Lactiplantibacillus plantarum: one gene and its partner. The protein of the gene in region 2 interacts with the protein of the main gene of each other region in a pairwise test. Links are inferred from orthologs where the notes say so. Each region holds a gene or a part of one and is shown on either strand. Other genes may lie near its edges. The genes, in order: pepT and tpiA.

The links.
Region 1: the proteins of tpiA (region 2) and pepT interact in binary tests that used the Escherichia coli proteins (3 or more experiments, as listed by UniProt). The link is inferred for Lactiplantibacillus plantarum from one-to-one orthologs.

The regions. Positions count from the first base shown.
Region 1 is NZ_CP039121.1:1,765,272-1,768,568, forward strand. The notes cover bases 115-3,079. They hold pepT (peptidase T), read right to left. Parts: upstream 2,234-3,079; coding sequence 995-2,233; downstream 115-994. Other genes in these bases: clpB (ATP-dependent chaperone ClpB), read right to left, coding at 115-878; E5260_RS08165 (Nif3-like dinuclear metal center hexameric protein), read right to left, coding at 2,272-3,079. Also shown: more of clpB, read right to left, coding at 1-114; more of E5260_RS08165, read right to left, coding at 3,080-3,294; E5260_RS08170 (tRNA (adenine(22)-N(1))-methyltransferase), read right to left, coding at 3,281-3,297. UniProt on the Escherichia coli protein: Cleaves the N-terminal amino acid of tripeptides.
Region 2 is NZ_CP039121.1:2,584,213-2,587,496, forward strand. Bases 227-3,178 are described here. They hold tpiA (triose-phosphate isomerase), read right to left. Parts: upstream 2,106-3,178; coding sequence 1,347-2,105; downstream 227-1,346. Other genes in these bases: eno (phosphopyruvate hydratase), read right to left, coding at 227-1,265; E5260_RS12210 (phosphoglycerate kinase), read right to left, coding at 2,132-3,178. Outside these bases: more of eno, read right to left, coding at 1-226; more of E5260_RS12210, read right to left, coding at 3,179-3,284. UniProt on the Escherichia coli protein: Involved in the gluconeogenesis. Catalyzes stereospecifically the conversion of dihydroxyacetone phosphate (DHAP) to D-glyceraldehyde-3-phosphate (G3P).

The DNA of each region.
Region 1 (3,297 bases), 820 kb from region 2 along the record:
CCTTCTGTCTTACCAGCACCAACGATATTATGGATTTCATCGATGAACATGATGATCTGCCCATCGCTCTTCTTGATTTCCTTGAGGACGGCTTTGAGTCGTTCTTCAAATTCACCACGATACTTCGCCCCGGCAATCAGAGACCCCATATCTAGTGAGAACAACGTCTTATCTTTTAAGTTCTCCGGCACATCACCACGAACAATTCGTTGTGCTAGACCTTCCACGATGGCCGTTTTCCCAACTCCCGGTTCACCAATCAAGACAGGATTGTTTTTCGTCTTTCGTGACAAGATCCGAATAACGTCCAGAATCTCTTCGTCCCGGCCAATTACTGGATCTTGATTCCCCTGGCGCGCCTGTTTAACCAAGTCGACGCCGTACTTTTCCAAAGCTTGATACTGATCTTCCTGATTACGTGACGTGACCCGTTGACCCCCGCGAATACGATCAACGGCATTCTTGACTTGTCCTGCCATGATGCCTTGCTGATTCAAGTATTTGGTCAACTGATCACCAGTTTGATCCATCAGCGCTAAAGCCAAAGTGTCGGTCGCAAGGTAATCATCACCTAACGCTTTGCGCTTAGCATCGGCAGCCTGCATCAGCGTAGCTAGACTACTGCTCATACTGCCACCGTACTGAACGTTACCACCGCTAACAACGGCAATGTCATCCAGCTCACGGTCGAGCTCTGTTTGTAATTGGTCTAAATCAGCGCCGGCCTCACTAAAGATCTGCCGAACCAGTTCGCCTGGTTGCGTTAAAAATTTAAATAGATGGGGCACCCCAATTTCTTGATGGCGCCGTGTTTGTGCGATTTGTTGTGCCTGTTGTAAGGCTTGTTGTAAACTTTCTGTAAATTGTTCTGGATTCATATTTACGTACCTCCTCAAAAACGGTAGCAAAAAGGCAGCCGTCATAGCTGCCAATTTTTGTTTGACCTTTATTGACTATTAGAGTATAACCCGTAAGGTCAAACAAGGTCAAGGATTTAGTCCTGGTCATAATTATCCTGAACGATTTGTAAGACAACGTCCACGGCTTGGGCCATCACTTGTTCTGAAACGTATTCAAACCGACCGTGCATGTTCTCACCACCAGCAAACAAGTTCGGTGTCGGCAAGCCCATAAATGAGATCTTGGAGCCATCCGTCCCACCACGAACCGGATAAATGGCTGGCGTGATACCGAGATTGAGCATGGCTTGTTTGGCCAATTCAACGACCCGCATATCTTTTTCAATGATTTCGCGCATATTGTAATACTGGTCCTTCATGTCGACCTTGATCCGGGCCACACCGTCAGCCAAATTCAGCCGATCCGCAACCGCCATAAATAACCGTTTACGTGCTTCGAACTTATCGCGGTCATGATCACGAATAATGTAAGTCATCTTAGCGCTGTCAACGGTCCCGTCTAAACTAAGCAAGAAGAAGAACCCTTCACGGCCTTCCGTGTGTTCCGGGACATCATGTGCGGGTAACGCCGATTGAAAATCAACGGCTAACTGCAAGGCGTTGACCATCTTATCCTTAGCTTCCCCTGGATGAACGTTGACACCTGTAATCGTCACCGTCGCTTGGGCCGCGTTGAACGTTTCATACTCCAGTTCACCAAGCGGACCACCATCAACGGTGTAGGCATAATCGGCGCCAAAGGCAGGCACATTAAAGTGATCAGCACCAGTCCCAATTTCTTCATCGGGACCAAAAGCTAACCGAATCTTGCCATGTTTGATCTCAGGATGGGCCAACAAATATTCCGCAGCACTAATGATTTCAGCAACGCCAGACTTATCATCAGCTCCAAGCAGCGTGGTTCCATCAGTTGTGATCAGCGTGTGACCAGCATAGTTCTTTAAGTTTGGGAAGACCGCCGGATCCAGCACATAGTCCCCGTTTCCGAGCTTAATAACTGATTCACCGTCATAATTGTCAACAATTTGTGGATTGACATTTTCCGCGTTAAAGTCAGCCGTATCAATATGTGAAATAAAGCCAAGAGTTTTAACAGCTTTGTCACTATTCGCAGGAATCGTCGCAAAAACGTACGCACTTTGCGCATCCTGTTCAACATCGCTCAAGCCTAAATCAGTGAGCTTACTCATTAATTGCTTTAAAAAGGCCGTTTCACGTGGTGACGAAGGAATTGTCGTTGATTCCTCATCTGAACGACTATTAATTTTGACAAAGGTTAAAAAATCTGAAATTAAGTTTGGATATTTTGACATATGATAACTTCCTTTCCTTATTAAAGTTCATGATTAACTTAGATGAAGGTAAACGGATCAGTATTCAGCTGAGACGCCACAATCTCGATTGGCCAGCCAGCTTGTACACGCCACTGATCAAACAGCTTAGTGAGTTGTGACTTACAAATACTCTCGATATGGTGGCCTGGATCAATGACCGTCAACCCGGCTGCCAGCATATCATGACCGGTGTGATAATAGACATCCCCGGTCACGTAAGCTTGTGCACCTGCTCGCAACGCTTGGGGATAGAACTTACCACCATCGCCGCCCAGGACGGCCACACGGGTAATCCGTTGTCGGGGATCGGCACTGACTAGTCGCAGGCCGCTGACACCAAATACTTGCTTACACTGTTCGGCAAACGCCTGCGCTGATAACGGTGTCGGCAAATCACCGACTCGGCCCATATAATACTGATGACCGCCAGACAACAGTGGCACGACCTGGTAATCCCACGTGTCAGCGGCTAAGTCATTAATGCCCGCTACCGCAGTTGGAATCTGATCGGCTAGTAAGTCGACGCTGAACTGTTCACCCGAGTTGACACCGTAACGATCTAGCGTGGCACCCACGGTATTCGTTAAGTATTCCTGTACCGTTTCAACTTGATTGGTCGGTACCGTTAAAGTCAACTTAACAGCCTGTGCCCGATACCCAGGAACCAACCCCTGCACATTTTGCAAGTCTAGGGCCGCCGCCAGCCAATCGTTCATGCCGCCCTCAGCACAGTCCAGATTCGTATGGGCCGCGTACACCAAGATGTGGTGAGCTGCAAGTTCTGCATACATTGCTTTCTGAGGATCCTGATAATCAAGATTGTTAGCCGGTCGAAACATGACGGGATGATGAGCAAAAATCATGTCAGCACCGATCGTGATGGCTTCTTGGACAACTTCCGGCCGCACATCCAGGGTAACTAACACCTTGTGGATGTCCTGATGAGGATCGCCGATTTGTAATCCGGTGGGATCATGCTCCCACTTCAACTTGAGTGGCGCAAATTTTTCAAAACGCGCAATTAATTCACTTGCTTGCATCCG
Region 2 (3,284 bases):
TATTCTGAAGTGCTTTCAAGTTGGTCTTCGATCCGCATTAATTGATTGTATTTAGCAATCCGTTCAGTACGGCTCATTGAACCAGTCTTGATTTGGCCAGCGTTCATTGCGACAACTAAGTCAGCAATGGTCGTGTCTTCAGTTTCACCAGAACGGTGAGAAACGATGGCAGTGTAGCCAGCTTCTTTAGCCATTTCGATAGCTTCAACAGTTTCAGTTAAAGTACCAATTTGGTTAACCTTGATTAAGATTGAGTTAGCAACGCCCATCTTGATACCCTTTGCAAGGTAGTCCGTGTTCGTAACGAATAAGTCGTCACCAACGATTTGAACTTTCTTACCAAGCTTGGTAGTTGCCATTTGCCAGTCTTCCCAGTTGTTTTCATCCAAAGGATCTTCGATAGAAACGATTGGGTACTTGTCAACAATGCTGTCAAGTAAGTCAACGAATTCTTCGGCAGTAAATGATTGACCATTTTCGCCTTCACCCTTTAAGTCGTACTTGCCAGTTTCTTCGTTGTAGAATTCTGAAGCGGCACAGTCAAAGGCAATGGCAATATCCTTACCAGGCTTGTAACCGGCACGTTCGATAGCTTCAACTAAGATTTCGAATGGTTCTTCGTTGTTCTTCAAGTCAGGCGCAAAACCACCTTCGTCACCAACGGCAGTTGAGTAACCGCGTTCGTTCAAGATCGCTTTCAAGTTGTGGAAAGTTTCTGAACCCATCCGGATAGCTTCTTTAACTGAAGAAGCGCCAACAGGCATGATCATGAATTCTTGGAAGTCAACGTCGTTGTTGGCGTGGGCCCCACCATTGATAACGTTCATCATTGGTGTTGGTAAAACGTGAGCGTTGAATCCGCCAAGGTAGTTGTATAAAGGCATTTCAAGTTCGTCAGCAGCAGCACGTGCAGCGGCAATGGAAACACCTAAGATAGCGTTAGCGCCTAACTTAGCTTTGTTAGGAGTACCATCTAACTTGATCATAGCTTGGTCAATGGCACGTTGGTCAGTTACATCGTAACCAACAATTTCCTTAGCAATTAACTTGTTAACATTGTCAACGGCTTTAGTAACACCCTTGCCCATGAAACGGCTCTTGTCACCGTCACGTAATTCAACGGCTTCATGTTCACCAGTTGAGGCACCTGAAGGAACGATACCGCGGCCAAATGCGCCACTTTCAGTATAAAGTTCAACTTCAACAGTTGGGTTACCACGTGAGTCTAAGACTTCGCGAGCATAAATATCTGTAATAATAGACATTAATTTCTCTCCTTAAAATTGGCTTGTTATTTGTTTCACACTTATTGTAGAAGTTTGTCAATCAACTTGCAATAACTATTATTAGTTATTTTGATAATTAACAAGTTCCAAGAATGAATCAGGTTGTAATGAAGCACCACCGACTAAACCACCGTCGATATCATCTTTGCCCATTAATTCGTTAACGTTGGCTGGTTTAACACTACCACCGTATTGAATCCGAACTTTATCAGCAACTTCTTGTGAGTAAAGGTCAGCAACAGTCTTACGAACAACCGCACAAATTTCTTCAGCTTGGTCACTCGTAGCAGTCTTACCAGTACCGATGGCCCAGATTGGTTCGTAGGCAATAACCAATGAACTTACTTGGTCAGCTGATAAGTCTTTCAAAGCAGCCTTGATTTGGCCTGAAACCCATGATTCTGCTTCGCCGGCTTCACGTTGTTCTAATGATTCGCCACAGCAAATGATTGGCTTCATGCCGTTCTTGAAGATAGCGTGTGCCTTTTTGTTAATGTCTTCGTCAGTTTCGTGGAAATAACCGCGACGTTCTGAATGACCAATAACAACGTAATCAACGCCTAAGTCAGCTAAGGCAGCTGGTGAAGTTTCACCAGTAAATGCCCCAGCATCTTCAAAATAAGCATTTTCAGCAGCAATCTTTAAATCAGAACCCTTGGCAGCTTCAACCATTTCCTGTAAGAAAAGGGCTGGGGCAGCAACGACTGATTCAACTTTTGATGGATCTGGTAATTGATCCTTAACAGCATTAACGAAAGCTAAAGCTTCGCTAGCTGTTTTGTTCATTTTCCAGTTACCGGCAATAATAGGTGTACGCACGATAAACCTTCCTTTCGGAGAACAGATTATTTTTCAGAAATAGCAGCAATACCAGGTAATTCCTTACCTTCAAGGTATTCAAGTGAAGCACCGCCACCAGTAGAAATGTGGGTTAACTTGTCGCCAACGCCAAGTTGCTTAACAGCGGCAGTTGAGTCCCCACCACCAACGATGGTCGTTGCGTCTGATAAGGTTCCTAAGAACTTACCAATTTCAAGCGTACCCTTGGCGTAGTTGCTCATTTCGAAGACACCCATTGGTCCGTTCCAAACAACGGTCTTAGCGTCGCGTAAAACATCTTCGAATTCTTCGATTGACTTAGGACCAATATCTAAGGCCATGTAGCCATCAGGAATTGAACCTTCAACAACCTTGCTAGGAACATCGTTATCAAACTTTTCAGCAACGATTGAGTCGCTAGGTAAGACTAACTTGTCGCCAGCTTTTTCGATGATTGACTTAGCCAATTCAATCTTGTCTTTTTCAACAAGTGAGTTACCAATGCCCATGCCTTTAGCAGCATAGAACGTATAAGTCATCCCACCACCGATGATGATCTTGTCAGCTTTGCTGATTAAGTGATCGATAACACCGATCTTATCAGAAACCTTGGCACCACCTAAGATAGCAACGAATGGGTGCTTAGGATTGTCAACCGCGTCACCTAAGAACTTGATTTCCTTTTCCATTAAGAAACCAGCGGCAACTTGATCCATGTTTGAAGCAATCCCAACGTTAGAAGCATGGCTCCGGTGAGCAGTCCCGAAAGCATCGTTGACGTAGACATCACCAAGTGAAGCCCAGTACTTGCCTAATTCAGGATCGTTACCAGATTCGCGTTTAACTTGTTCGCCGTTAACAACGTCTTCAAAACGAGTGTTTTCAACAACTAAGACGTCACCGTCGTTCATGTTGTTGATGGCAGTTTCAAGTTGTTCGCCTTCAGTAACAGGTACGAAGGTAACAGGCTTGTTTAATAAGTTTGAAAGACGTTCTGCAACAGGACGTAAGCTTAAGCCCTTCTTGTCGTCTTCGCTCTTAATCCGACCTAAATGTGAGAATAAGATGGCTTTGCCATCATGTTCAATCACGTATTTGATCGTTGGTAAGGCAGCGACGATCCGGTTGTCGTCACCAATTTTGCCGTCTTTAATTGGAACATTAAAGTCGACACGAATT